DNA from 2 places in the Paenibacillus sp. TC-CSREp1 genome. Region 2 is predicted to be linked to the other one. Evidence: riboswitches for the same ligand, from Rfam matches in the RefSeq annotation. Region 2 holds a riboswitch; the other holds the start of a gene.
The links. Region 2 has a riboswitch for ZMP and ZTP ahead of ACQSGY_RS14990 (DJ-1/PfpI family protein). Riboswitches for the same ligand answer to the same signal wherever they lie in the genome.
Positions count from the first base shown of each region.

Region 1: another riboswitch for ZMP and ZTP. It lies ahead of ACQSGY_RS12345 (TIGR01440 family protein); the one in region 2 lies ahead of ACQSGY_RS14990 (DJ-1/PfpI family protein).

Region 1 covers NZ_JBNOKM010000007.1:116,209-131,185, forward strand. The annotation lists gene atpD (F0F1 ATP synthase subunit beta) at 1-983, opposite strand, end outside; gene atpG (ATP synthase F1 subunit gamma) at 1,121-1,990, opposite strand; gene atpA (F0F1 ATP synthase subunit alpha) at 2,153-3,667, opposite strand; gene ACQSGY_RS12300 (F0F1 ATP synthase subunit delta) at 3,684-4,232, opposite strand; gene atpF (F0F1 ATP synthase subunit B) at 4,229-4,717, opposite strand; gene atpE (F0F1 ATP synthase subunit C) at 4,832-5,056, opposite strand; gene atpB (F0F1 ATP synthase subunit A) at 5,132-5,950, opposite strand; gene ACQSGY_RS12320 (ATP synthase subunit I) at 5,992-6,372, opposite strand; gene ACQSGY_RS12325 (AtpZ/AtpI family protein) at 6,365-6,619, opposite strand; gene wecB (non-hydrolyzing UDP-N-acetylglucosamine 2-epimerase) at 6,806-7,963, opposite strand; gene upp (uracil phosphoribosyltransferase) at 8,002-8,631, opposite strand; gene glyA (serine hydroxymethyltransferase) at 9,075-10,322, opposite strand; gene ACQSGY_RS12345 (TIGR01440 family protein) at 10,540-11,133, opposite strand; ZMP/ZTP riboswitch at 11,360-11,441, opposite strand; gene ACQSGY_RS12350 (low molecular weight protein arginine phosphatase) at 11,538-12,110, opposite strand; gene ACQSGY_RS12355 (manganese efflux pump MntP family protein) at 12,175-12,735, opposite strand; gene ACQSGY_RS12360 (hypothetical protein) at 12,858-12,983, opposite strand; gene ACQSGY_RS12365 (L-threonylcarbamoyladenylate synthase) at 13,678-14,886, opposite strand.
Region 2 covers NZ_JBNOKM010000009.1:37,874-52,850, forward strand. The annotation lists gene ACQSGY_RS14970 (S-layer homology domain-containing protein) at 1-672, opposite strand, end outside; gene ACQSGY_RS14975 (sugar-binding protein) at 682-3,300, opposite strand; gene ACQSGY_RS14980 (immunoglobulin-like domain-containing protein) at 3,714-11,753, shown strand; gene ACQSGY_RS14985 (hypothetical protein) at 11,900-12,430, opposite strand; ZMP/ZTP riboswitch at 12,574-12,653, shown strand; gene ACQSGY_RS14990 (DJ-1/PfpI family protein) at 12,703-13,302, shown strand; gene ACQSGY_RS14995 (GNAT family N-acetyltransferase) at 13,287-13,799, shown strand; gene ACQSGY_RS15000 (hypothetical protein) at 14,002-14,232, shown strand; gene ACQSGY_RS15005 (hypothetical protein) at 14,301-14,570, shown strand; gene ACQSGY_RS15010 (FAD:protein FMN transferase) at 14,585-14,977, opposite strand, start outside.

The DNA of each region.
Region 1 (14,977 bases), on a different contig from region 2:
AGGTTCGTTGTTGCATCCAAGTGAGCAAACGTTGTTGCAGGAGCCGGGTCAGTATAGTCATCCGCAGGTACGTAGATCGCCTGGATGGATGTAACCGATCCTTTTTTCGTAGATGTGATACGCTCTTGCAATTGACCCATCTCTGTAGCCAGCGTAGGCTGGTAACCTACCGCGGAAGGCATACGTCCAAGCAAGGCAGATACTTCTGAACCCGCTTGGGTGAAACGGAAGATGTTATCGATAAAGAGCAACACGTCACGGCCTTCTTCATCACGGAAATATTCCGCCATTGTCAGACCAGTGAGGGCTACACGAAGACGTGCGCCAGGTGGCTCGTTCATTTGTCCGAAGACCATTGCTGTTTTGTTGATAACGCCGGAATCACTCATCTCGTGATACAAGTCGTTACCTTCACGTGTACGCTCACCAACACCGGCAAATACGGAAATACCGCCGTGCTCTTGCGCAATGTTGTTTATCAGTTCTTGAATGGTTACCGTTTTACCTACACCGGCACCACCGAACAGACCGATTTTACCACCCTTGGCATAAGGCGCCAGCAAGTCGATAACTTTGATTCCTGTTTCAAGCATTTCTGCTTGAGTCGTCAATTCATCGAATGAAGGAGCAGAGCGGTGAATCGGGTTTTTTACTTCGGTTTTTACTTCACCATTGGTATCAATCGCTTCACCCAGTACGTTAAATACACGGCCCAGTGTAGCTTCACCTACAGGTACAGAGATCGGAGCACCTGTATCTACTGCTTCCAGACCACGTACGAGACCGTCCGTGGAAGACATCGCGATACAGCGAACACGATTGTCACCCAGATGTTTGGAAGCTTCAAGCGTAAGGTCGATTGAAACGCCGCTCTCATTCTGCGTTTTAATCGTAATGGCATTGAGGATTTCCGGCAGACCGCCGCGATCAAACTCGACGTCAACAACCGGACCCATGATGCTCACAACGCGTCCTTTGTTCATCTTAACGTTCCCCTCCTACAAGCCTGCTACTTTTTGCATGAAATGAGTTATCTCATTAAGTGCATTGCAAGCTTTCATATATAAACACGTACATTGCATAACCGTTCACAGCCAGTTTTCACCGTATAAAACATCCGTTAACCTTGCGCGTTAGCTCCCGCTACGATCTCCGTGATCTCCTGCGTGATTGCCGCTTGACGAGCCCGGTTATACGTCAATGACAGGTCATTGATGAGCTTGGACGCATTTTTGGTCGCGTTGCCCATGGCTGTCATTTTCGCACCGAGCTCACTCGCCTTGCCATCCAGAAGAGCTCCATAGATCAACGTTTCCGCATAACGAGGCAACAGTACCTCAAGCACGGCTTCAGGAGACGGCTCATATTCGTAGCTGGCAGTCAAACCTTCAGAAGCAGATACCTCTGGAGTTTCCATCGGAAGAAGACGTTCCACCGTAGGAATCTGAGTCAATGCATTCACAAATCGGTTATAGCAAATGAATACTTCATCAAACTCAGCAAGCTCATAACCGTGTACAGCTTCGTGTGCAATGGACTTGATATCTGCAAATTCAGGTGAATCGGACAGGTCCGTTGTATTAGACACCATATCCATCTCACGTCTTCTGAAGTAGTCACGACCTTTACGGCCAATGACGAACAGAGCGTAATCATTTTTGGAGTTATGCTTTTCCTTCAGTGTCTGATTCACCAAACGCAGGATGTTCGCATTGTATCCACCCGCCAGACCACGATCCGATGTAATCACAAGATAAGCTGTCTTTTTCACCGGACGACTTTCGAGCATCGGATGTTTAATGCCTTTTGTGCTTGTTGCAATGCTCGCGACAACCTCTTTCAGTTTCTCTGAATAAGGTCGTGCTGCTTCAGCCTTCTCTTGTGCTTTACGCAGTTTGGCTGCTGCAACCATTTCCATTGCTTTGGTGATCTGCTTTGTACTTTGCACACTTTTAATTTGCCGCTTGATTTCGCGCATGCCTTTTGCCATGATTTCACCACCTCAAAACTTTGGCAAAGCCAAAGTTACTTCGTAAGCATATACCAAACTTTGGCAAAACCAAAGTTCTTCGTAAGCTTCTGTAGACTTCAATTGAAATCGCACATGCAGACATGCGGAATCGTATGCCAACTCCGCAGCCGCATCTATCTATTAGTGTGAGGCAGCGAAACTTTTTCTGAACTGCTCAATCGCAGCTTTCAATGCGGTTTCGTTGTCCCCAGTCAAGTCTTTGTTATCCACGATGGATTGAAGGATTTCCGGTTTGGAACTTACCATGAACGCAAGGAATTCACGCTCAAAACGAGTTACATCACCTGTTGGAATCTCATCCAAATATCCTTTAACTGCAGTGTACAAGCTGACAACCTGTTGTTCTACAGGCAGCGGCTGGTTAACACCTTGTTTCAGGATTTCCATCATGCGGGCACCACGATTCAGGCGGGCCTGAGTGGATTTATCCAGGTCAGAACCAAATTGGGAGAACGCCTGCAACTCACGATATTGAGCGAGGTCCAGACGCAGGGAACCTGCAACCTTTTTCATCGCTTTGATCTGTGCAGAACCACCTACACGAGATACCGAGATACCTACGTTAATCGCTGGACGTTGTCCGGCATTAAAGAGATCGGACTCCAAGAAGATCTGACCGTCTGTGATGGAGATTACGTTCGTTGGAATGTAAGCAGATACGTCAGAAGCCTGTGTTTCAATGAATGGCAGAGCGGTTAAAGAACCACCACCAAGTTCATCGTTCAGCTTCGCTGCACGCTCCAGCAAACGGGAGTGCAGATAGAATACGTCACCCGGATAAGCCTCACGGCCCGGAGGACGGCGAAGCAGCAAGGACAATTCACGATATGCTGCCGCTTGTTTGGTCAAGTCATCATATACTACGAGCACGTGCTCGCCTTTGTACATGAAATACTCACCCATGGAGCAGCCAGAGTATGGTGCAATGTAAAGCAGTGGTGACGGATCGGAAGCCGATGCCGTTACGACGATCGTATATTCCATCGCACCTCTGCGACGCAGGGTTTCTACGACCTGAGCTACGGTAGATTGCTTCTGACCGATCGCTACATAGATACATTTCATACCGCTGCCCTTTTGATTCAGGATCGCATCGATTGCGATCGATGTTTTACCTGTTTGACGGTCACCGATGATCAACTCACGTTGACCACGACCGATTGGAACCATTGCATCAATCGCTTTGATCCCTGTTTGCATCGGCTCATGAACCGATTTACGATCCATAACGCCAGGTGCTTTACCTTCAACCGGACGGAATTCTGTTGTAGCGATTGGCCCTTTGCCATCCACTGGAATACCGAGCGGGTTCACAACGCGACCAATCAATGCTTCACCAACGGGTACCTGCATGATTTGACCTGTACGTTTTACTTGGTCGCCTTCACGGATATCCGAGTAAGGTCCCAGGATAACGACACCGACGTTGCTCTCTTCAACGTTCATGGCAAGACCCATTACACCGCTTGGGAACTCAACCAACTCGTTGGACATGACATTCTCGAGTCCGTATACACGGGCGATCCCGTCACCAACCTCGATAACTGTACCGACTTCGACTACATCGATATCGGTCTTGTATTGTTCGATCTGGCTCTTAATTAATGTACTGATTTCTTCTGGCTTGATACTCAAGTGTCCTCACCCCAATCTACTGTACTCGTCTGTTAAAAGACTGCTCAAGACGTTCCAGCTTGCCAGCCAAGCTGCCGTCATAGATCGTATCGCCAATGGCGACTTTCAATCCGCCCAGCAGAGCAGGATCGACAATGTTCTCGATACGAATCTTTTTATTCACACGGCTTCCGAATTCACGAGCCACCGCTTCTTTTTCTTCATCGTTCAATGCATATGTCGAGTATACGTGAGCATCGGCAATTCCAAGGGAATCCCCTTCAATCTTCACATAGTCACTCAACAACTCTTCCAGCAACTCGACACGGCCACGCTCAATGAGGAGCTGCACCGTACGCAGGACAGGCTCAGACACTTTGCCATCAAGACTTGCCTGAATCACTGATTTTTTGGCTTCATCCGAGATATTAGGAGATACGATAAATTTGATAATATCGGCATCACCGATCAATCCATGGACAACGGCATGAAGTTCCTGTTCAACTTCAAGCACTCGCTGCTGCTCAAGCGCAACCTCAAACAGTGCTTTGGCGTAACGTTTGGCAACAATCGTATCGCGGCTCATTGTCGGCCCCCTACCTCATTGAGGTATTGGTTCACAAGCTCTTCCTGTGCAGGACCGTTCTCAACTTCTTTTTTGATCAGTTTTGAAGCGATCTGTACCGAAGCAGAACCAAGCTCACTGCGAAGTGCCGCAACTGCTTTGTTTTTCTCGCTTTGAATCTCTCTAACCGCATCGTCTTTCAAGCGATTTGCTTCAGATTTTGCATCTGCCAAAATCGTTTCAGCTTGTTTGTTACCTGTTTGTTTGGACTGCTCGATGATATCGTAGGCTTCCTTGCGCGCCTGCTCAAGAGCCTGCTTCTGCTCCTCAACATACGCCATAGCTTGTTCACGAGTCTGCGCAGCCTCATTCATCTGCGTCATTACGAGTTCACGGCGTTTCTCCATGATAGAGAAAAGCGGGCCAAACGCATAACGGCTAAGCAGCCAGTATAAAATAACAAAAGCGATAATCGCCAGAACTGTATTTTCCCATACGAAATTCAATCTGTTCACTCCTTCCTGGAGATATCCTCAGGCTGCACTTCCGAAATATAACGGACGCTACCTAAAAAGAAGGCGCGGAGGGCTGTGGCCTTCCCCGCCAAACCTGCATTAATATTAAGCCGCGCCGTAGAACATGAACGCGAGTACCACACCGATGATCGGCAATACCTCGATCAAACCTACCCCGATAAACATTGTTGTTTGCAGTGTGGATTTCGCTTCTGGTTGACGAGCGATCCCTTCTACTGTTTTGCTGATTACCAAACCGTTACCGATACCTGCGCCAAGTGCGCCCAATCCTGCAACAATTGCTGCTGCCAATAATGCCATTGCTCCCATTTGTATATCCTCCTTAGAATAATCGTAAAATTTTATAGTTCAGTCCTGCAGAGCTAGTCCGTCTGGACTTGAATCTTAATGTTCTTCGTGTGACTCAACTGTTTGTGAAATGTATACCATCATCAATACGGTAAAGACAAAGGCCTGAATCGCACCGATAAAGATACTGAATCCTTGCCAAGCTGTCAGCAACGGAATCGCCGCAATGGCACCGATCCATTTGAACGCCGTCAACTTCATGATGGTAGAGATCAACACCTCACCAGCGAAGATGTTTGCAAACAAACGCATACCGTGTGTAAGCAATTTGGATGCCGTCTCGACGATATTAATCGGGAAGAACAACCAATGTGGCTGGAAGTAGTGTTTAAGATACGCTTTGGTATTCTTGAACAATCCCAGTCCGTGAGCAATCAAAAAGGCAATGATTGCGAGTCCCATTGTGACAGACAAGTCTGCCGTTGGAGATTTCCACCATGCGATTTCAATGTGAGGGTGAGCTTCCGGGTTCTTCTCATGTGCCGTGTTGTAAGCTTCAACTACACTAACAAGCGGCTGTCCCGCGATCTTGGCTTGGTCTGGTTCTGTAATACCAGTCACTACCCCGAAAGGAAGCCCCAGCATATTACCAACAAAAATGAACATAATCATCGTGGTTGCCAGAGTAAGGAAGTGCTGACCTTTCTTCATGTCCATCGTACTTGAGATCAGATTGCGTACAAATTCGATAGCCCATTCCAAAAAGTTCTGCAGCTTACCCGGGTTCTCCACGGACAAGTTTCTTGTTGCCAGCTTACAGATCACAAAGACAATTAAGCTAGTCACCACCAGCATAAGTAATACTGATAAATCCAGTCTGAATCCACCCAAATCAATTATGGGAGCTTCATGCATATTTTTCTCACCCCTTTCTCGCGCGCGATACGGTTTAAATCCTAAACTTCTGTGTTACGGGATAATATAATCCCTATAAAAAGGAGGGAAAATTGTGCAAGAAACAGGCCGCCTACAACCGCATATGTATTGAAGTACTGCGGAAATTGCATCGCCAGAAAAACACCGAGCACTGCAAGCGCTGCTCTTGTCAAAAAACCCAGATTCACCCTTTTCAAATTACCTCCGACCGCATCATCTGCCATAATTCTCACTTTACGTCCCAGATACGAGGCATTAATCCAGCTGATTACAGCGCCTAATGCAATTCCAACCCCGATGGTCTGTATAGCGGGAAACAACGCAGCAATCAGAAAACAGATCATGAGGATGGTCAAAATACACACGGTCATCCATCTGCGATATCTGGCTAGTTCACTCATCACTTTCCCCCATGAATTTTTTAGCAATAAAGTAAATGCTTACTCCACCTGCTGCGAGAAAAAAGAGAACGCTTACGGCGATCCATATTCCGCTTCCTCCAATGGTCTTGTCCAACCACGAGCCAGCATAATATCCGGCAACAGCGAGCAAAGCAATCTCGATTCCAAAAGCTGTCACGAGCCCCATTGCTTTCCATACCTTATCATCATGGTTACGGGATGAATTTGGTTTGTTCGAATCGGCCATTTTCCACGCCACCCTTGCAATCCCAGTTAATTTTACTGAATGATGAGAGCCTTTGTCAATTGATTGATTTTAGCGTTTTAAAGGGGCAAACGCCGGGTTTATGGACGTTCAAAGCCCATAAACCCGCGTAAACCGTACAGTTTAACTGTATGCTATCCCCTCTATAAATCCAACAGAAAATGTGAATTATTTTTTGAACTTTCTGTGAAATGATTCCGGACGCTCACTATTTACGCCGAAATGGTGCAAAATCGCATTGACAATTCTTTCCGATGCATGTCCATCACCGTATGGGTTGGCGGCCTGGCTCATGCTTGCATATAACGTTTCATCTGTAAGCAGAGCTTTGGTCCGTTCATATACACGCTCCTCGTCCGTCCCTACCAATTCCAGGGTGCCGGCTTCAATGCCTTCCGGGCGCTCTGTTGTATCACGCAAAACAAGAACAGGCACACCAAACGAAGGCGCTTCTTCCTGCAAACCGCCTGAATCGGTCAGTATCAAGTGCGTGTGCGGGTAAAAGTTATGCAAATCCACTACGTCTAGCGGATCGATTAACTGTATACGGGGATGATTCCCCAATATCGCGTGAGCCGGCTCCTTCACAGCAGGACTAGGATGCACCGGGTACACGATGGCAATATCCTCAAATTCGTCAGCAATACGTTTGACGGCTTGGAAAATGTTGCGGTGAGGCTCGCCCTGAGATTCACGGCGATGAGCAGTCATCAACACCAGGCGTTTGCCTTGTGCCCAATCTAGTACCGGGTGCTTGTAATCCTCCCGTACTGTATATTGAAACACATCTGTTACGGTGTTGCCTGTGACGTAGGTACTAGACTCCGGTTTATTTTCCTTGGCAAGGTTGGAGGCAGACCAATCCGTTGGTGCAAAATGCAAATCTGCCAGAACACCCGTCAATTGGCGGTTCATCTCCTCCGGATACGGCGACAGCTTGTTCCACGTCCGCAGCCCCGCTTCCACATGTCCTACCTGAATCTGTTGCAGGAACGCTGCATAGCTGGCTACAAATGTCGTAAGTGTATCGCCGTGAACGAGTACGATATCCGGCTTCGCTTCGCGCAAAACCGGCTCCAGGCCGCCAAGAACGCGAATGGTAATCTCGTTCAGGGTCTGGCGGTCCTTCATGACATCCAGATCATAATCGGGATGAATGTCGAAAACCTCAAGAACCTGATCCAGCATCTGTCGATGCTGCGCAGTTACGCAAACAATCGACTCTATCGACTCGGGATGTTTCTGCAATTCGAGAATCAGCGGAGCCATCTTGATGGCTTCCGGGCGCACCCCGAAAATGGTCATGACTTTAATTTTTTTGGACATTCAAGCAAAGCCCCTTTTCTCATCAGCATGTAATATGCTTATTTCGTTCCGTACAAACGGTCTCCTGCATCGCCCAATCCTGGCACGATATATCCATGGTCATCCAAACGGTCATCCAGTGCTGCCACATAGATATCTACATCCGGGTGAGCATCCTGTACTGCCTTGACACCTTCCGGTGCTGCTACGAGATTCATCATTTTGATCTGAGTGCAGCCGCGTTTTTTGAGCACATCAATGGCTGCGATTGCCGATCCGCCTGTAGCGAGCATCGGGTCAATCACAATCAGCTGACGCTCCGTCACGTCTGTAGGCAGCTTGGTGTAATATTCAACCGGCTGCAGTGTTTCCGGATCACGGAACAAGCCAACATGTCCAACTTTTGCCGCTGGCAGAAGCTTCACAACACCATCCAGCATACCAAGTCCTGCACGCAGAATAGGCACCAGTCCAAGCATACGGCCAGAGATGACTTTTCCTTGTGTTGCTGCTACAGGTGTCTGCACGTCAATCGTTTCCAGTTCCACATCTCTTGTAATTTCATAAGCCATCAGCGTAGCTACTTCATCAACCAGTTCACGGAAATCTTTCGTATTCGTACGCATGTCGCGTATAAACGTCAGTTTGTGTTGAATCAGGGGGTGATCACATATTACTAATTTTCCCATTCCTTTGTCCCTCCGGTAATTTCTTCATGTGTTAAGCATTTCCAAATATACCTTGCCGTCATTCACAGGCCCGATAAATCCTGTATATTATATCATCACCCACACCGAATTACACCATCAAAGGGCACTAATCATTACAGAAAAGCAAATCCTACAAAAACAGGACCGGAAAATGATCCATCCGGTCCTGTTTGCTCGTGCTGTTATGTCACTTGAATAGTAAAATGTTGAATACAATGGCACTCCGCCACCAGAATGCTCCTTCGATCGCCGTTATCCCCGAATTTTTTGAATCACCTTGGAAAGGTGAAAATTCGGGGATAAATGCGAACGCTCCGCTTCTACGGCCTCATTCTGCTCGCTTCGTTATTTTGTATTCCATTTTAACAACCTTCAAATACAAACAGCACGAGCAATGTTTTTTAGCAGTTGAAGTAACAGTACTAGTATTTAAGGTCAGTGTAGAGCGGGTATTGGTCAGTCAGGGCTGTTACTTCTGCGCGTGCCTGATCAAGTGTTGCTGTGTCTTTTGGATTTTTGAGCGTTTTAGCGATGATTTTACCGATGGACACCATTGCCTTCTCATCCATACCGCGGGATGTTGCGGCAGGTGTACCGATACGGATACCGCTGGTGATGAACGGACTTGTCGGATCAAACGGAATCGCGTTTTTGTTCACGGTAATGCCGATGGAATCGAGCACATGCTCAGCTTCCTTACCCGTGATGTTCACGCTGCGTGTATCGATCAGCATCAAGTGGTTGTCTGTACCGCCGGATACGATGTTCAATCCTTCAGCGATCAATGTTTCCGCCAAAACTTGTGCGTTTTTCACCACGTTTTGTGCATACGTTTTAAACGAAGGCTGCAACGCTTCACCAAATGCTACAGCTTTCGAAGCGATCACGTGCATCAACGGTCCACCTTGGGAACCCGGGAATACCGCTTTATCAATGGCAGCTGCCCAGGATTTGCGGCACAGGATCATACCGCCACGTGGTCCGCGCAGCGTTTTGTGTGTTGTTGTTGTTACAAAGTGTGCATGCGGAACCGGGTTAGGATGCAATCCAGCTGCAACGAGTCCTGCGATATGCGCCATATCTACCATGAACAGAGCGCCAACATCATTGGCGATGGAAGCCAGCTTTTCAAAATCAATGGTACGCGGATATGCACTTGCACCCGCTACGATCAGACGAGGGCGATGTTTGAAGGCTGCTTTGCGAACTTCATCATAATCAATGAGGAATGTATCTTCCTGTACGCCGTAAGCAACGAAGTTGTACAGCAAGCCGGAAGCGTTAACCGGACTACCATGCGTCAAGTGACCGCCATGCGCCAGGTTCATACCCAGTACCGTGTCACCAGGCTTCAATGCTGCCAGATATACTGCCATGTTCGCTTGCGCACCGGAATGCGGCTGCACGTTGGCATGCTCTGCACCGAACAGCTCTTTCGCACGGTCACGTGCGATATCTTCAACAACATCCACATGCTCACAGCCGCCATAGTAACGTTTGCCAGGATATCCTTCAGCGTATTTGTTAGTCAGAACGGAGCCCAGTGCTTCAATTACCGCTTCACTTACGATGTTCTCGGATGCAATCAGCTCGATGTTGTTCTGTTGACGCTTCAATTCAAGATTCATCGCTTCCAGTACTGCAGGGTCATTCTTGCGCAATTGTTCCATGTTTAAATTCCTCCTAAATTATAATGAAGTTATAAAGCGAGCTTTCAGGTTACACGCCTGACTTCGATTGCATCACCATCTTACGATCACTGTTATCCCCGGATTTCTTTGAACCCTTTTGAAAAAGGGGAAATCCGGTGATAAACGTGAACGCTCCACTTCTCCAGATTGGTGTTGCACTCTCCGTTTACGTGTAAACATCATTACGCTTTATACGTTAGTCACAGAAAGTAGCATCTGGTTGCTCTTCCATTCGGTATACCGCACGCTCTCCGCCAATCAGCTTCGGACGTGTAAGTGCTGTTGTAACACGCGCCTCACCGATGTATCGAAGTGTTGTACGGAAAGGAACGGCAACATGGCGAAGATGCATGCCAATCATCGTTTCCCCGATATCCAGACCCGCATGAGCCTGAATATGTTCAGCAAGACACGGTTCGGACAATGAACGGTAGGCCGCAGAAGCCATCGATCCGCCAGCCGTAGGCACAGGTACAGCCCCGACTTCCGTTAGTCCAAGCCGATTCAGCAGCGCACGTTCCATTACCAATGCACGGTTCAGGTGTTCGCAGCACTGAAATACGGTGTCGAAACCAAACTCCGTCTGCACCTCGCGAACGCCTGCAAGCAGCTGCTGCGCGACATCCACCGCACCGCTGGTGCCGATGCGTTTGCCTGCTACTTCACTTGTGCTTGTACCAATCACAACGATGTGACCTGGGCCAAGCTTCCCGGCAATTGCCAGTTCACGCAGGATCGATGCGGTTTGCTGCTGCAATCCGGGTTGTTCTGAATCCAATTCAATCGTCATCCCATCGCCTCCCGATAAAATCATGCCCGCTACCTATACAAGTTGAACTAAAGATTTTACACAGTCCACTCCAATGACAAAATAACCTTAACTTGTAAATGAAGAGTTCAGCTTATATAGTAATTGTTTGCTCTACATATACGCTGCATGGCATTTCAGGTTCTATTATAGCGAAAAATCAGATGAAAGACGAAAAAAAGAGCAGTCTGCGGGTAACGCAGAATTGCTCTTTTGCCCAGGCGACCGGCCGTTTGTTTCGGTGCTCCATTGTGGTTGTGCCCACTTCGTCGCCAGTTACACCGAATCCCTGTTTTCCCCTTCATCATAAATCAACGCCACTCTAAAATCAACGATTAATTTACATTCCATGTTCTGTTTCTCTATCGTTCCTCTGTCTGCCTGATTTATTCAAGCTTATCCAGCAGCTTGGATAACGCTGTACGAATCTCTGCCGCCGTAATATTGTAATCGTCCCGACTGCCGCCAAACGGGTCCGAGATATCAAAGCTCGGAATGCGCTGCCGAATCTCGATTGCACGCTCCCGCTCGGATGCCAGAATTTCCTGGCCCAATGCCCGCTTCATCTCCAGTGCGGCAAAGAGGCTGTCCAATTCTTCCAAGTCATGAAGCACCTGCTCGTCATTTTCAACATACTCCTTCAGCGTATAGGTCTTCTGAATGGAATCGGGAAACACCTGCATGACATGCTGCTTGTGACTCCGGGTTAAAGTCAGTACAAGATCCGCCCACTCGATCAGCTCTGCACTGAGCTGGGTAGATTGTGACGGTCCCTCTGCCTGATGGTCTTTCAATACAGCTTCAGCATGGCGGGATATCGGCATGCCTGTGGATGCCGCCACACCTGCGGAACGAACATTGACCTGAATGCCGCGTTCGGCCGCCAGTTTACGCAAAAGCCCTTCTGCCATGGGGCTGCGGCACGTGTTACCTGTACATACAAACAAAATATGTTTCATTGTGATAGCCTCCCCATATGATCCAGATGTGATATGCCTATCTTATCGTTCAACCGTTTTATTTTTAAAATATAAACAAAAGTCCAAAGGCAAGCAAGATGGCCCCGCCTACAGCCTCACCGTAATCGCCCAGATTCTGACTTACCCGGCGTCCCAGCAGCAAACCCATGATCGACATCAAGCCGCCGCAGAAGCCAAAGGCCAGAATGGTCAGGACCAGATCACTGCTGAACATGCCCAGCGAGACACCAACGGAGAAGGAATCCACGCTGACACTGAGCGAAAACAAAATAATACCCAGCATGGACCGATGATCCACCAGCTTGGTCTCCCCTTCGCGAAACGCATTCAGAATCATGTGACCGCCCAGCAGCACCAGCAGACCTCCTGCCGCATAGTTCGTAATATCACCCAGCAAGGAGCTGACATACTTGCCCATGTACATGCCCGCCAGCGGCATGATGACATGAAACAGTGCGGTAACGGTACTAATCTTCAATACATCCCGCAGCCGTATGCCTTTCATGCCAATTCCGATACCCAGCGAGAACGCATCCAGACCAAGCGCAACCGCCATAATCAGAATGGTTACCAACTGCCCCACATGGGCAGACACATCCCACATTTTCATTCCCCCAAGTCGCATAAAGGTTCTTGTACACGATATGCGGACAAGGACCTAAACATGACCTTTGCGGGGAAACGAAGACAACGGAGATCCCATACAGCCTTTTATGATGAGAAAAATTATTTGTCCCACTGTGTAGGCAGTTTTTCATTGGTCTCTTCGAAATCTTCAAAACCGTTAAAATGCTCCAAAGCAGCATGGTAACTATTTATATTTTCAAAGGTATCTTCCAGATTGTCACTCATCCAATAAAAATCGTTCAGACTTATGGCATGTGTTTTTTTTAGCAATCTCCCATGAATCATACGTGAATAACCCAAGAGATTCTAATATTTGATTCGCCCCTTGACGTCCCTTGGGAAAACACGATCACTCAGCCAAAGCCTAATATCTTCCTTATTTCGGGAGTTGTCTTTATTAATATAAAATTGGCCAGAGTTATTACGCTTGCTTATACAACCCAAATGGATATCCTGCATCTCCTAAATTTAGCAGCTTCAGCTGTCGTTGTGTATTTCTTTCCTTTCATTGAAAATCCCCCGATGACCACTGTCTTGTACTAAGAAAATAAACGTTGGACATGATTATATGTCCTGACAACAAACTGTCTAATGGGATCAGCGTGTTATGAATAATATAATAAAATATAAACACCCATGGCTAGTGCAAGTGCACCACCCTTTACTTGGAGTGCTAACGATCAGGAAAAGCCTTATTCCGGCAATTTTGGGCTTTGAAAAATGCTAACGATTCCCAGAGACGCTATTCTGCTGAAATCAGCTTGATGAGGCTCATTTTTCAAGATGTTGAATGAAATAAGCTTCCTGGAGATCGTTAGATTTCAAATATCCCCGAATCGGGACAAATAAGCTCGCTGGGGATCGTTAGCTTTCCATCTTCTAATTGAGCAGCCAGAATTGCCAGGGGTGAAGCGGCGGCTCAATCAACCTGGATGAGTTGGTTGCCCGCCGCCTTGAGCAGCCGATTCATGACGGCTGCTCCCAGCCCCTCGCGTGAGCAGGCTTCCGCCACAATATATGTGGCGCCTTGCTCATCGCAGCTGCGCAGCGCGGCGTACAGCCTGCGCGCAGCCTCCTGCAGCTCGCTGGCGCTGCCCAGCGAGAACACAGCATCGGCGCGGTACTGCTCCGCGTGCTCGGCGAATGCCAGTACCGCGGTTCGCTCTCCGCGCTGCGCCGCCTCGGCGAGGGCGGCGCGGGTCCATGCCGCCACCGCTGCGGGCGGCCCCTCCACCACGCACAGCACCCCTGCGGGTGCGTAGTGCGTGTACTTCATGCCCGGCGAGCGCGGCGCCGGGCTGGTGCTGTCGCCAGCGGCCCCTTCGGCGAGAAGCGCCGGGTCCGTGGCGACACGGGCGGCCACGGCGGACAGCTGTTCCGCCGTGATGCCGCCAGGGCGCAGGATGGTGACGGTCCCGTCGTCACCGGCCTGCACCACAGTGGACTCGACGCCCACCCCGGTGGGGCCGCCGTCCACGATGCCGCCGATGCGGCCATCCAGATCCTCCCGCACATGTGCGGCGAGGGTCGGGCTGGGCCGCCCGGAGCGGTTGGCGCTTGGCGCAGCCACAGGGCAGGCCGCCGCCGCGATGAGTGGCAGAGCCACCGGGTGGTCCGGCATGCGCACGGCCACCGTATCCAGCCCGGCGGTCACCCGCGGGGATACCGCCCCCGGCCTAACCGGCAGCACCAGCGTCAGCGGACCCGGCCAGAAGGCTGCCATCAGCGCTTCCGCTGTCTCATTCACCTCCGTGACCAGTTCATGCAGCTGGTCACGGTGTGCGATATGCACGATCAGCGGATTATCGGACGGCCGTCCTTTGGCGGCAAATACCGCCTCCACCGCTTCCGTGCTGCGCGCATCTGCGCCGAGACCGTAGACCGTCTCGGTCGGGAAGGCTACCGTCTCGCCTTGACGTAGGCAGGCCGCGGCTGCCTGCAAGTCCACGAGCGCCGCCTCACGATCGGCGCTCCCCTTTTTCACATCAGCAATCGGGGAATGCTCTTGTTCTTGTACTACGTCTTGCTCTATGTCTTGCGTTATGCCTTCCTGACCCTGCGAGCGCAACAACGCTCTGACATCCCAATAGGCTGTGCGTTGTTCACTCTCATTCGGTGCTGCCCCCATATAACTGCGTTTGTCCTCTAACGAGGTGCGTTGTAATTCATTATACTCATGCTCTCGGTTCATCTATATCATCATCCCTAAACGTCAAGTA
Region 2 (14,977 bases):
GTACCACTGTCCGTCCGTCACGTCCCTAAAGCGGGAACTCGTGTAGTCGGCGTGTTTTACGTTCTCCATATTGGCCAGTACCTGCACGAACATTGCGCGTGTCATTGGGGTACCCGGTGAGAACGTCGTAGACGTCGTGCCGTTGAAAAGGTCGTATGTGTAGGCGGAATTTACATCGCTGTAGAACCAGTCGTCCATAGTGGTATCCCTAAATGGATTGCCCGAAACCACGAGCAAGCCGAGTGGGGTGTTGTCATCGAATACAAGCTCTGCAGCCTTACGGATGTTTAACGACATGTCGTTTTTTAAGCCAACACTTGCTCCGTCTGGTCCGACTACAAGCGTACCGTCACTCCGTATCTTCGATCCGTCAAGGATATGCACTTGATTGCCGTTTGGCAGGTTCACGTGCGCTTCTTTGCCGCCTACTGTGACCGTACCATCGCTCGCGATCGTCGAGCCGCCCGGAATGGTCACTGTGCTGTTGCTGCCGGGTAGTGTCACCTGGGCGCTCTTGTCCGTCGGAATGGTCACCATACCGTTTGAGTCTATCGATGTGCCTTCAGGTACTTTAATCTCCGTCCCGCCTTTGGTCGCAATAATGCCGCCGCCGGGCAGGGTGGTATTACCGTTTTTATCCGTGACTGCCGGCTTATCCTTCGGTGTATTCACGGTGTAGGTCTACTTCGACATTCCAGCGTCTGTCCCGGTGCCCGTATTGTCGGTGTTGCTTGTGTTACCACTGTTGTTTGTATTACCGGTGTTGCCCGTATTGCCCGTAGTTCCACCAGAATCAGGCACGGTAGGCGTTGTCGCGGCTGTCGGCATGGCCGTCACGCTGATCTCTGCGCCGTCACCCTTTGCGTTCACCGCGATGATTTTGAAGCTGTAGCTTTGGCCGTTTGTCAGATTTTTGAAAATATAGCTGGTATCCGCCGCACTCAAAGTGACTGCTGCTGCGTTGGCATACCACACCTTGTAGCCCAATATCGGGCTTCCCCCGTCGTCAGCAGGAGCAGTCCAGCTCAATATGACCCGTCCGTCACCTGGAGTTGCCTTGAAGCCGCTTGGCGCACCGGGCACAACCGCTTTTCTCTGCGCAAACATCCAATCAAAGACATCTGTGTAGTCATTGTTCCAAGCCGGCAAGTTAGAGGACTGTGCCGTGGGAGCCATACTCCAGCTTCCCATCGTTATTTGATTGTAAAGAACCGCCGCTTCAACCTCATGCGCTATATAATCAGGCAGAACAGGTGTGTTGGCAGGATTAGGCCTCAGATTCGGCTGATCAAATTGATTGTACGGCCACGTAAGAGCCTCATTACTTTCAAAGCGTGAAGCCCTCGCGTTGATCATTTTCGGCATGTTGTTATTGATGAAGTTATTGAGGTTAGTCTGGTAGCCTCCAACATTATGAGCATTTAAAAACATCCAATAGGCCAGATTGTTGTGAGCGTCATTGTCCTTAGCATTCGGTGAACCGCTTACCGGGGCCATAGGTGCAGCGGCGGCGAAGAAGCCAGGGTAGCTGTTAACTAGGTTGTTTGTATACTGGCCGCCCCATGAGAAGCCTGCTGCGTAAACACGGTTAGGGTCTACTTCGCCGCTGGCAATCAGGGCGTCTATGACCTTTTTAACATTCTCTGTGGAGGGAACAGATATGCCATTATAGGAGATATTCAGTACATGGCTGGCGTACTTCTCGGGATTTTGCTCCATCTTTTTCATTAGAGCGACCGAGCCGTTGGCTGATTTCATGGCCGCCTTTTGGTCTGTTGCAGCGTTTGTACCGCCGCGTGACATGCCATGGGTATAAACATACAGTGGCAATCCTTTAATCACGTTACCGTCTTCATCCTTGTGAAGGTAGAGCGAACGATTGACCGAATTATCCGTGAATGTTGCAAATTGATCGAGGATTGGATTCACAACTTTTTCTTGCTCAAAAACCACGTTATGAAGCGGATTTCCTTCTGTCAATACGATTTCGCCTTTTTGGACAACGGTGTAAACCTGCTTTGTCGAGTTGCTGCCATCCAGCGTTGTATTGCCGCCGCTCTCTGAATAAAACTCAGACTCAACGACGATGTAACGGCCGCTCGCCAGTCCGTCCTGATAATCTGGTGAATTGCTTACCGGCCCCAGATAGCCGCGTACCTTCGGCTCGTCATTAGCGTATACTCTGGTGATCATGCGTGGTCCTTCAAAGGTAACCGCTTCACCGTTCAGGGTTGTGTTCCTGGCCGACAAGGCAAACAAGCCGGGATGAAGCTCGGAGCCTACCGCCGCCTTTCCCTCGCCTAAGTCGATGATGACAGCCGTTGTGTACTCGCCACTGGCGAAGTTGTCATTCCAGACGATAAAAGGGAGTATGCTCGCGTCCGGATCGTTTTTGAATGTCACATGAATGGTATGGTCAGCCTCAATATTCATAAAGGTATAAGTGCCAGCAGATAGAGTCACGATCTCGCCGTCTACCGTTACGGTATCCACAACTTTACCGGAGTCGGGAGCAAACGTAATTTCTTTGTTAGAGCCCGGGTCTACTCTCAGAACATCGCCGGGCGGGCTTGACGTTATTCGGCCGCCCGGACCTGCCGTTACGGTGATTGAAAATCTGGTATCCACTTCATCGGCTGAGATGAGCTGCAGGCTGTCCGTAAATGAATCAGAGCTGGTATATGCCGCGTCCGGAACTCCAAAACAGGAAACGACTTCATAGCGGTCAGCACCGTTTTCCGTTGAGTTATTGATATAGACCTCAAAGGTAAGATTTCCCTCCTGTAAGGTCAAATTTCTTTTAGGTATTCTCATTTCCACGATGTATCCTGTTTCCGTAACCTGGGTCCATGCAGCTCTGCCTGGAGCGGCCTGCCCTGAAAACACACCCGTCGCGCTGACGCGCCATTGGTTAGAGCCGCTGCTTCCGGTGCCAACATAAAACTCCAGGCTGTCGTACCGGTGGTCTCCGCCAGCTCCCTGATATAGATTACTATCATTAACAACAACGCGGACATACAGGAAGTCATGATCCCAAAGGATTCTGGCCGTGCCCGTGGCATGGGGTCTTGGGTCGGTGGGCACAGTGCTTTTGTTGATGTGATGCTCCATGGTTTGGCTCCAGAGGGGGTCGTTTGACCCGAGTTCGGGAGTCCCAAAAATGGCGGTTGGTGTTTCATTTGTTACTGCTGCGTTTTCAATGTTGTCTTTGTCGGCAGCCGCATAGCTCGCAGGCATTAACGAGGCTGCCATGACCAGGCAACAGAGGAATGCAAGCATTCTGCTAAAACGTTTGGGCATAAATGAAATCCTCCTTATTTTTCGATCTGGTGCGCTAAGGCTTACCCGCATCCTAACAGGACACGTTATGCATTTGACAAGCGCCCAACTATATATATTATGCTTATCAGGGGTTCAATCCTTTAATTTAAACATAGAGTATATTTAGAATGAAAACGATTACTTCGAAGGAGAGGGACAGTGCTGCAGTACACAACAAATTTCAAATTGAAATAAAAAAATCCACGTTATTAACATGATAGTACATTGAATTGAAAGTTCTGAACACGTAATATGAGGAGAAATGTAAGCGCATTCATTTTAGAGTGTATTTTCTAGCTCCTTGTGAGGTGGTTTTGTGTTGAAGGTGGGATATGGCTTGTTTTGAATGCTTCTGACAATTAAACGAGGGGAAGAATGCTATGCGAAAGCGAATGACAAACATCACTTTGGTTTTGATTGTGGCCTTCAGCAGCTGTTTTGGTTTTGGTATGCCATTTAGCAATCAAGCTTCAGCCGACACAGTAACACCAACGATGCTGGCGCATTATCCATTGCTTGAGAACGTATTGGATACATCAGGCAATGGCAAGCATGGGACGGCTGTAGGCAACATTACGTATGACGATGGCCTTACTCTACCGGGAGGGACGGATAGTAATACGAACTATGTACAGCTTCCGACAGGCTTGTTTGATCATCAAGAAAACACAACGATCTCTGTATGGTTGAAGAGTAACACTGAACGCGGGAACTACGCAGCATTATTCTACGGTACGCCAGCAGCTGAAAATAATCTACCAACAAATTACTGGTTGTTTAACCCATCCAATCCAAGTGGTGATTTTAAGTCCGTATTTACAGATCGCAATAACGTTGATCAGCCTTGGACGACGGAGGTAGGCGTATCAGGCACTTCTACGTCACAGTATCAAGGTCAATGGGTTCACTATACAACGGTTATCACGGAACGCTCTATTACAGGTTACATTAACGGAGTAAGTATAGGCACCATCGCCAAAGAGAAAACAACGGCAAGCTTTGGTACGGATTTGCAAGCTTATATCGGTCGCTCCAACTATTTAGGGGATGCTACTTTTGCAGGTAGCTTTCAAGATTTAAGAATTTACGGAGAGGCACTAAGTAGTGATGATATCGCTGGAGTATACCAACAATCGCTCAATGAAAAGCAAGTACAACAAAGCAAAAAAGAGCTAACGTTAGGTGATATATCTGCCGTTACCGAATCTCTTGAACTTCCTTCTGCCAATACGTATGGCGCATCGATATCATGGGCTTCCAGTGATGAGAGTGCGATTAGTCCAACGGGAGAAGTGTTTTTACGAGAAACGGAACAACAAGTGACGTTAACGGCAACCATTTCTATAGGTGAAAGCCAAGCGACAAAAGAGTTCGTGGTTACCTTGCTACCTAAAGATGCCTCTGTAGAGCAGGTTGCCGTTAAGGGTGTTTCGCTTAATGAATCTACACTCGTTCTATCGGTGGGGGAAAGCGAGACATTAGTGGCTACAATTTCACCTTCAAATGCAACAAATAAAAGAGTTACCTGGACATCTAGTGATTCCAGTGTAGCGAATGTCGATTCGACGGGTAACGTTACAGCGGTAAGTAAAGGTACAGCCACAATTACGGTACAAACGGAGGATGGAGACTATGCAGCTGTATCAGCTATTACCGTTCAAGAAAAGTTGCTAAAAGATGACCTGCTTCTTCATTACGACATGAAAACGACTGCCGAAGTAGATGGTCAACTCGTACTGAAGGATTTCGCCAACAAGAAAGTTACATTTGATGGGATATTTAAAAATGCAAACCATGGGCAATTCATTTCAAACAGTGAGGTTGGCTTTATTACATTTAATGGTGGAATTTCTACATCGAATAGTGGATATGTCGAGATTCCTAAGGGTTCCAATGGATTAGATCTATTACAAGGTCTAAATGAGATTACCGTATCTTCCATCGTGAACTGGACGAATGATGGTACGAATCGCTGGATTTTCGGTTTGGGTACGGTGTTAACACCGGAAACGAACAAATATTTTTTTGTAACCCCACGCCATGGTAGCGGATCAGGCAATATGGTGGCTTCAGGTATCTCTAAAAATGGCTGGCCGAATGAAGCATTAGTTACAGGCAGTGCAAACTCAAACCTTATCGGTGGACAGTGGATGCATGTAACGGTATCCTTCTCTGAAGCCAGCAACAGGATCACGTTATTCGTGGATGGAGTTAAGGTTGCTTCAGGTAATGCGAAGGGACTAAAGCTGTCAGAAATCATTAATCCGGATTCTACGTTTTCTGGTTTTATCGGCAAGTCCATCTTTTCGAACGACCCATATCTTCAAGGCAGCGTGGCTGATTTTCGAGTATATGATCGTGCATTGACGGAGCAAGAAATGGCCGAATTATATCAAAAAGAAGCCGTAACTCTCATTTCCAAAATACGAAAGCTTACTGTGGATGATGCAGCGAATCAACTAAGCATCGATCGTTACTTAGATGAGGCAGATCAGAGTACTGAACAGATCACGAGAGACCTTGCCTTACCGACGAGCGGTAAAAACGGTGTAAGCGTCACCTGGAGTTCCAGTCATCCTGCTGTCATTTCTAACAGTGGCATCGTGCAACGTCCAAATGCGCAAGCAAGTGATGTTCAAGCAGAGCTTACGGCTACTTTAACGTATCAAGGGGTATCAACAACAGCTGTATTCCCTGTTACAATCCTGAAGCAATTCGATGACCAGCAGAAGGTTGATCTGGATGCTGAACAATTAAAAATCTACAATGCGGACAACGTTAAAGGCAATTTGCGTCTTGTCACTACAGGTGAACGAGGGTCTACTATTACATGGACATCTAGCAGACCGACAGTTGTTAAAGGAACGGCTGAAGCGACTGGTAACGCTGCACAGCTAGGCTGGGTAAGCCGACAAGCTACGGATATCCCCGTTACACTAATTGCTACAATTACGAATGGCACAGCTTCCAAAGAGCGTACGTTTAACCTTAAAATTAAACAAGCACCTTCTCCAGTAAAGCCTGATGCGTACTTCTTTGCGTATTTTACAGGTGAGTATGAAGGTGGGGAAGAGATATCCTTCGCTACAGCTGAAGATCCCTTGTTCTGGAAAACGCTGAATAATGGAAAGTCGATCCTTCAATCGAATATGGGGGAAAAAGGACTTCGTGATCCATTCGTTATTCGTTCAGCAGAAGGGGATAAATTCTATATGCTGGCAACCGATTTGAAAATGGGTGAAAGTACAGATTTTGACCAGGCTCAAATTACGGGCAGTCATTACATGATGATTTGGGAGTCGGAGGATCTCGTGAATTGGAGCGAGCAGCGTATGGTCAAGGTTGCTCCCAAGACGGCAGGCAATACGTGGGCACCAGAAGCGATCTATGATCGGGTAACTGGAGAGTATATCGTATTTTGGGCATCCTCGATGAAAAACACAGAGACATACGGTGATTATAACGGGAGACCGGCAGGTCAATACAATGTGATGTACTATGCAACAACACGAGATTTCTACAATTTTTCTGAGCCAAAGGTCATGATTGATGAGTCACTTCCAACGATTGATACGACGTTTATTGAGCATAATGATATGTTGTATCGATTCACCAAGTCAGAAGTGAATACCAAAGTATATGTGGAGAAAGCACCAAATTTCTACTATGACAAGGATGGTATTGCTGAAAATGGCCTTCAATACGACGCTGTTCCGGGTACACGTGATAACATACTCGGCTTAATCGGAAAAAATGGAAATAACGAAGGACAAACGATATTTAAGGATATTCATAAAGACATGTGGTATCTGTTCCTTGATTCATGGCCATATCATGTACGATATACAACAGATCTGGATAGCAGCACGCAATATATGAACAATGTATTAAGCAGTGATCAATATGCACTTCCGCCAGGACCAAGGCATGGAACGGTAATTCCCATCTCACGTGCAGAGTATAATGCTTTGCAAGAAAAGTATGCATGGAAGGGTCCAGAGCCATCAACAGACCCGGTTGTACATTACTCATTTGATGCAAATACAGTAAAGGGTACAACGTTGAATGACATTTCTGGCAATGGCCATCACGCAACACTGGTAGGTGGAGCAACGATTAATGAAGAGGATCATATCGGTAAAAAGGGTGCTTCGCTAGAGCTTAATGGGTCAACGGGATATGTGAAACTGCCGGATCACTTGATTCAATCCTTGAATCTGGAGAAGGCTACGTTTTCTACATGGGTTCAAGTAGACAAAAATCAGGCAAATCAACGCATATTTGATTTTGCTTCCGAAACAGGCAGACAGGTTAACCGCAACACCATGTACTTGAGTACACAAGGGGATACAGGTAGTTTAGAGTTCGCTGTCGTAACACCTTTTACAGAGAAATTCAGCAATGACAGCACAAGACTCGGATCAGATTATAAATATGCATTGAGAAATACTGGACTATTACCAACGAAGACTTGGCAGCATGTTGCCGTTACTATGGATGAATTTGATGCCGTATTGTATGTGAATGGTCATGAGGTTAAGCGCAGCTCTACATTTAACGTTGAGCCGAGAATGTTACTGGAAACAACGATGAACTATATTGGTAAATCAAGAAATAGTACCGATCGTCTGTTTTCTGGTAAACTGGATGATTTCCGTATTTATAATCGTGCGTTATCTGCTGAAGAGATTGCAGCATTAGCGGATGAAGACATTACTCCTCCAGTAGAGCAGCCGTCTGGGGCTGAGCTTATTCTCCATTACGATATGAATGATATCGATGTCGCGACGGTTATTGACCAAACCGGAAAATTCAACGGAAAATGGATGAATCCTTCTAAGGCAGAATGGATTCATACAGACGATGCTGGTGTGCTGAGTTTTAATGGGGGCACAACTAACTCCTATGTAGAGCTGCCACAAGGAATTCTCGATGGATTAACGGATATTACGGTTTCATCCATTGTGAACTGGAGCGGCAAAAACGCTGCGGAGTGGTTATACGCGTTAGGAAAACCCAACAATAATACTCACTATACGTATTTTACACCACGTTATAACGCTAATGGTATGGCCCGTTTAGGGATCGCAACAAATGCCTGGAATAATGAGTCCTCAGCTTCGACCACGGGATTGAAAAATAATGAATGGAAAGTAGTTACGACTGTTGTTTCAGGTACCGATGGTACGCTAACGCTTTATATTGATGGTATTGCTGTTGCAACAGGCTCAACCAATGGAATGACACTGGAACAAATAAAAAATATCTCGGGCAGTAGTGGATATATCGGGAAGTCATTCTATACAGCTGATCCTTACTTCGGCGGATTGATTGCAGACTTCCAAATCTATGATGGTGCTATGAGTGCGTCAGATATTGCTTTACTGAAGGCTCGTGCAGATCAGAAGATCGCTTCGATGAAGGGCATGTTTGTATCGGCTGCGACAGAGAAATTAACGATTCATGATCTTCTTGCTTCGAATACATCCAAAGATGCGATTACAAGCAATGTAACCTTGCCAACATCAGGCGCTTATGGCACGACAATAAGCTGGACAACAGACAAAGGCCATGTGATCTCAACTACAGGTGCCGTAACAAGACCAGCTAACGCAACTGGCGATCAAGTTGTAACGTTAACAGCGGTATTTTCAGATGGCACTGAGACTGCTACCAAAACCTTTACGTTGAAGGTTAAAGCATTGCCGAACGATGCCGCTGCTGTAGATGAAGCCAAAGCAGCACTCGTCGTTCATAACATTCATGATGTAAGAGGTCATCTCACATTACCGGCATCTGGACTCTATGGAACAACGATTACGTGGACTTCCGTTCAACCAAACGTCGTTTCAGTTACGGGTGAAGTAAAACGCCCGGCGCACGGTAGTGGAGATGCAGACGTGAAGCTTACAGCGACGATTACATTAAATTCCGCATCAACTACGAAGGAATTTATTGCGAAGGTGAAGGAACTGCCTGCTGAAGAAAATTATGCGGGATACTTCTTCACATATTTCACAGGAGAAGGTACTTCTACAGGAGAGCAAATTTACTTTGCAGCAAGTGACGGCAATGATCCGTTGAACTGGCGAGAATTGAATGATGGTAAACCTGTATTGACCTCTGCCTTGGGGGAAAAGGGGGTTCGTGATCCGTTCATTATTCGTTCGCCTGAAGGTGACAAGTTCTATATGATCGCTACCGATCTGAAAATTAACGGCAATGGCAACTGGGGCAGAGCGCAAACATGGGGAAGTCGTTCCATTATGGTTTGGGAATCGAATGATCTGGTCAACTGGACAGATCAACGCATGGTAGAGGTTGCACCGAAAGAAGCGGGTAATACTTGGGCACCGGAAATTATGTATGATAAAACAACAGGGGAATACATTGTATTTTGGGCATCGAGAATGTTTGATGATGCATCCCATACAGGCAGCGCCTACCAAAAAATGATGTATAGCAAGACAAGAGATTTCTATACGTTTACTGAACCGAAAGTATATTTGGATTATGGATATTCCATCATAGACACCACGATGATTGAGCATGATGGAAAAGTATATCGTTTTACGAAGGATGAACAGGACAACGGAGCTGCTGCTCCATTTGGAAAGATGATCTTTCAGGAAGTTGGTGACTCAGTCCTGGACCCAGCCTTCAAGATGATTAATCAAGGCGTAGGTAACATGAAATGGGTCGAGGGTCCAACGATTTTCAAATCGAATACAGATGAAAAGTGGTATTTATTCGTAGATGAGTTTGGTGGAAGAGGTTACATTCCATTCGAGACAACCAATCTGGCATCAGGTATCTGGACATTATCTTCCAACTACAACTTACCAGCTAATCCACGTCACGGAACGGTTATTCCGATTAAACAAAGCGAATACGATGCACTCCATGGGAAAAATGTATCCGTTAGCGGAGTTAGCTTGGACAAAACGACATTGTCCATAGCAGCAGGTCAATCAGTGCAATTGACAGCTACGATCACACCAGCAAACGCAACGAAAAAAGAAGTAAGATGGCGCTCAAGCAATCCATCTGTAGCTACTGTAAGTGCAACAGGTCGCGTAACGGCGGTGGCACCAGGAACAGCAACCATTACAGTAACTACAGTCGATGGCGGTTTATCCTCCAGCGCTACGGTAACGGTAACACCATTGGTTGATGGAACACCACAAGCACCAAGCAGTGGTGAAGGAAGTGGTGGAGGTAATATCTCTGCACCTGCAGCACCACCAGCTACAGGTGAAAGTGAACCTGTGGTAACGGACAACGGGCAAATAAACATCAAGCCAGTCGTGAATGAGAGCGGCACTTCTGAAGTGAAGTTAAGTGCAGATACGGTGAAGCGTGCGCTTGATCAAACGACAGGCAGTAAGCTGAGGGTGCGAGTTGAAGGTGATCAAAGCTTGAACGGGCTAACGATTGAGCTCGCAATAGATCCACGCTTAACAAGTGGAACCGCTAAAGTAAATAGCATCGAGATCAACACAGGCTCAGCAGTCGTAACGTTGGCTACCGAACGCCTTGGAACAGGAGCAAGTGCGGGGAAAACGTTAGGATTGTCGATGATGAAAATGGCGGCTGATCAACTTCCAGCTGGAACACAAGCTGGGCTGAACGGTGAGGTTGTATATGATATCAAGCTAACGATGGATGGTAAGAAGCTTTCGCCGTTTGATGGCAGAGATGATCTCGTGATTGCATTGCCATACACATTAAAGGCCGACGAAAATCCAAACAACGTCATCGTATACGAAGTGAAGGACAGTGGAGAGCTAAGAGTTGTGACGAATGGTAAATACAATGCAGCGACAGGAAAAGTAGAGTTCAAGCCAACGGATTTAAGCAAGTATACGGTAGCGTATGTTGCAACAAGCTTTCAGGATGTGACCCAAGGCTGGGCGAAGGATGCGATCTCGGCATTGGGAGCAAGAGGCATCGTAAAAGGTGTAGGCAACGGCGAGTTTAATCCGAAAGGTCAGGTGACAAGGGCAGAATTCATTACTATGCTGATGAACATGTTGGAGTTATCGGATGAAAGCGCAACGACAAGTTTTAGTGATGTGGAGCAAGGAGAATGGTACCATGGAAATATCGCAACCGCGCAGAAGCTGGGGATTGTGAACGGGAAACCAGATGGAAGCTTCGGAGTTCATGAGAGCATTACGCGAGAAGATATGGCCGTTATGGTATACAAGGCGATACAAATGAACCAATTAGCGTTACCAAGTAGTGAAGCTGCAGCCTTCAAGGATGAAGCAAGCATCGCAAACTATGCGAAGCAAGCGGTAGAGGCAATACAGGGAGCAGGCATTATAAAAGGTGTAGGTAACGATGAGTTTGCGCCGAAGAAAAATGCTAGCCGTGCAGAAGCAGCAGTGATGATCTATAATTTATGGAGTTTGATGTTGGCACATTAGTATAGGGGGCCTACATGGAGCGAAGACGAAGCGAATAATCCTCCTGGGCTTCATTCCAAAAAGGAACGCCATCACATTACGTGATGGCGTTTTTTAGTTGGAAAACTGGGGAACTAAGCGTACAAGTATTAACGAGTTTTCGTTGCCTATTTAGAGGTACGTGCTTTTTGCCTTGTTTCTATTAGCCCGAACACCTCATCCATGTCGAGGGAAAACATGACGCTTTCGCTTGTTATCGGCTGGAAGTGGAATTCCAGCTTTTCTTTTCCGAATTGCTTCTCAAGCTCCGCCCACTGTTCCGTAGATAATAAGAGATACGCTAACGTGTCGTTGCCTAAAGACTCCATAAACCATCGGATCTGATACCGGGGAGCAATCATATCCTGCATAGCCCGAATAGCGCTGTCTCGATCAGTCCGATCATCAGCGAACGGAATGGTCAGCTTGCGATCGTGCGAACTTAACACAATATCAACGCCTCTTGGTTTGTCGATGTCGATTATCTCGCACTTGATCTGATCCGATTCCGGCAGTTGATCGTTAAAGTATTGGATGACGTCCCCTTCGTCTTCTCTCCAATCAATCCAGATTAACGACTTGTGCTCGAAAAATTGCTCCATCACATTCTCATCAGAAGAATGCTGAAGTACATGGATAACCGGTTGAAGCGTGCTCATTATCATCCCATCCCTTATTCAAGATTGATATATACTCTACATTATCCTATAAGATCAGCGGGGCCTGAATAGGTCAAAGGATACAGGCGAATGCCCAAAACACTTGTAGTCATCTAAATTTCCAGATTATAATGAAGTAAATATTTGGTATGTGCTACTGGCGTAAACGTGGAGAACCACGAGCAAACACATATTTCATAAGCCGTACGCCTGGGCCACGTATTTGGTCATACACCGAATGCTTTTATTTATTCTAGGGGGAGATGAATAGGATGGAACAGGTACGGCAGGCAAGAAATGTGGCAGTATTCATTTTTGAACAAGTAGAACCTTTGGATTTTGCAGGACCATTTGAAGTTTTTATTTCAGGAAGTAACAGAGGGCAGGACTTCAATGTGTACACTGTGGCGGAAACGGAAGGTCCGATCCAAGCATTGGGAGGGTTGAGCATCAATCCAGCTTATACGATTCATAACTGTCCTGATCCCGATATATTAGTGATCCCTGGAGGCTGGGGTTCAAGAAAAGAAATGAATAATGAAACGATAACGAGCTGGATTCGGGACGTGTCCAATGATGTAGAAATTTTACTGTCTGTCTGTACTGGGGCCTTGATTTTGGCAAAAGCCAATGTATTAGACGGTTTGAAGGTTACAACCAATCGTTTGGCGATGAAAGAATTACGGGAAATCATCCCTGCTTCTACTGAAATCATTGAAGATGTTCGTTATGTGGATAATGGGAAGATTGTATTGTCCGCTGGAATATCTGCTGGCATGGATGCTGCGTTATACGTTGTAGAACGATTACTGGGCGAAGAACGAGCAATACAAACGGCAAATATTATGGAATATGATTGGAAGAAGGCTTAAATTTGGAGGGGATTTGTGTGCGTATCCGTTTGTTAGAACACAAGGACCGAAATAAAATAGAAACCATAATGAGTGAATATCCCTTACAGTTTCCTAAGTTTATTATTGAGAAATACCCTGCACGTTGGTCAGAATTTTTAGATATAGCGAAAGTAACCAAAGAAGATGCCTATTACGTTGCTATCGACAGTAATAATGATATCCTTGGTCATGCAGGCTATTTATTCAATGACGAGTTAGGTCTTTACGAGATCGTAGGCGTGGTAGTAAAGAAGGGAGTTCAACGGCAAGGTATCGGACTCGCCCTAATGAGCACAATTTGCAATAAAGTTAAAAAAATGAATGAAAAAGAAATAATTCTTTACACACTAGGTCATGTTGGAAATGAAGATACTATAAAATTTTATAATCATATCGGGTTTGATGAGGTAGCTTATGAAAAGGATTTTTTTACAATGGATTACCATAGAGTTACGTTTATTAAAACGTTTAGTTAACAGATAATTATAGAAGTAAAATCATATCAATGCGCACTCAAACTCCGATGATAAATAAGCATAGAATAGCAGAAGGAAATTATACATATGGAGGTCATTAAGTTTGAGGACATATTACTACTTCAGTTGGTTTAATCATTTTTTCCCAGAGAAGCTGGTTAAATGGTTGCACGAGGATATCCAAGACAGAACATCACTTGTTATGATTAGCGGTGAGCCTTCTGAATATGAAGGTGAGCAGGTTAACTTTGATGATATCACGGAATGGACATGGCTAACTCAGGCAAACCTTTTTTTCGATGAAACTCATTTTATAGATTACCCCGTGCAGAAGGAAAAGGCCCAGCGAATCATTCAGAACGCTTCAGTCATTTTTTTATGCGGTGGAGATCCTGTTCAGCAGCACGACTTTCTGGCCAAATATGAATTATAGAATGTAATCAAGAATAGCAACGCCGTGATCATCGGTGCAAGTGCTGGTTCATTAAACATGGCTGCAAAATGTTATTTTCGAATGACACTATCCCTGAGGTCAAAACAAGTGTTATTTATGAGGGTTTAAGTTGTAATGCTTTTGCTTATGAATCGCATGCTCAACGTGACTACGCCATGTTTGCTGAAGGCTACCTGTTCCCCTTATCCAAAGAGATAAATGTTTATGCGGCAGAACAGGAGAGCGCTATGCGTGTCAAGGACGGAAAAATAGACATTTTAGGTCCTGTATATTTAATATCCCACTTCAGGGTTCAGAAATTGGTCGAAACACTTTAGTTGGAATAAGCTAGTCATGAGATCGGATGGATTTTGCCCCTGAGATTGTCGGTGTAGGCCAGGTTTCCGTCCTTTGTAATGACAGCGGCTTCGATATGTTTCATAGGATTCACCTTGTGAATGATGGAGGCGGCATCTAACCCGAACAATTCGGTCGTATAGATGTCACAGTCCAGCGACTTGTCTGCAATTATAGTTAATGAAGCGATATTGCTTTCCATCGGATAGCCAGTTGTACTGCTGAATATATGGTGGTACTGCTGGCCTTCTTTGTTCAGAACCCGCTCGTATATGCCGGAGGTAACGACGGACTGCTCCCGGATGCTAACATATGCTGCTGCATTTCCCCGGGGGAGAAAGGGATTCTGTATTCCAACCTTCCAGTGACTGAACCCTGAGGGGGAATC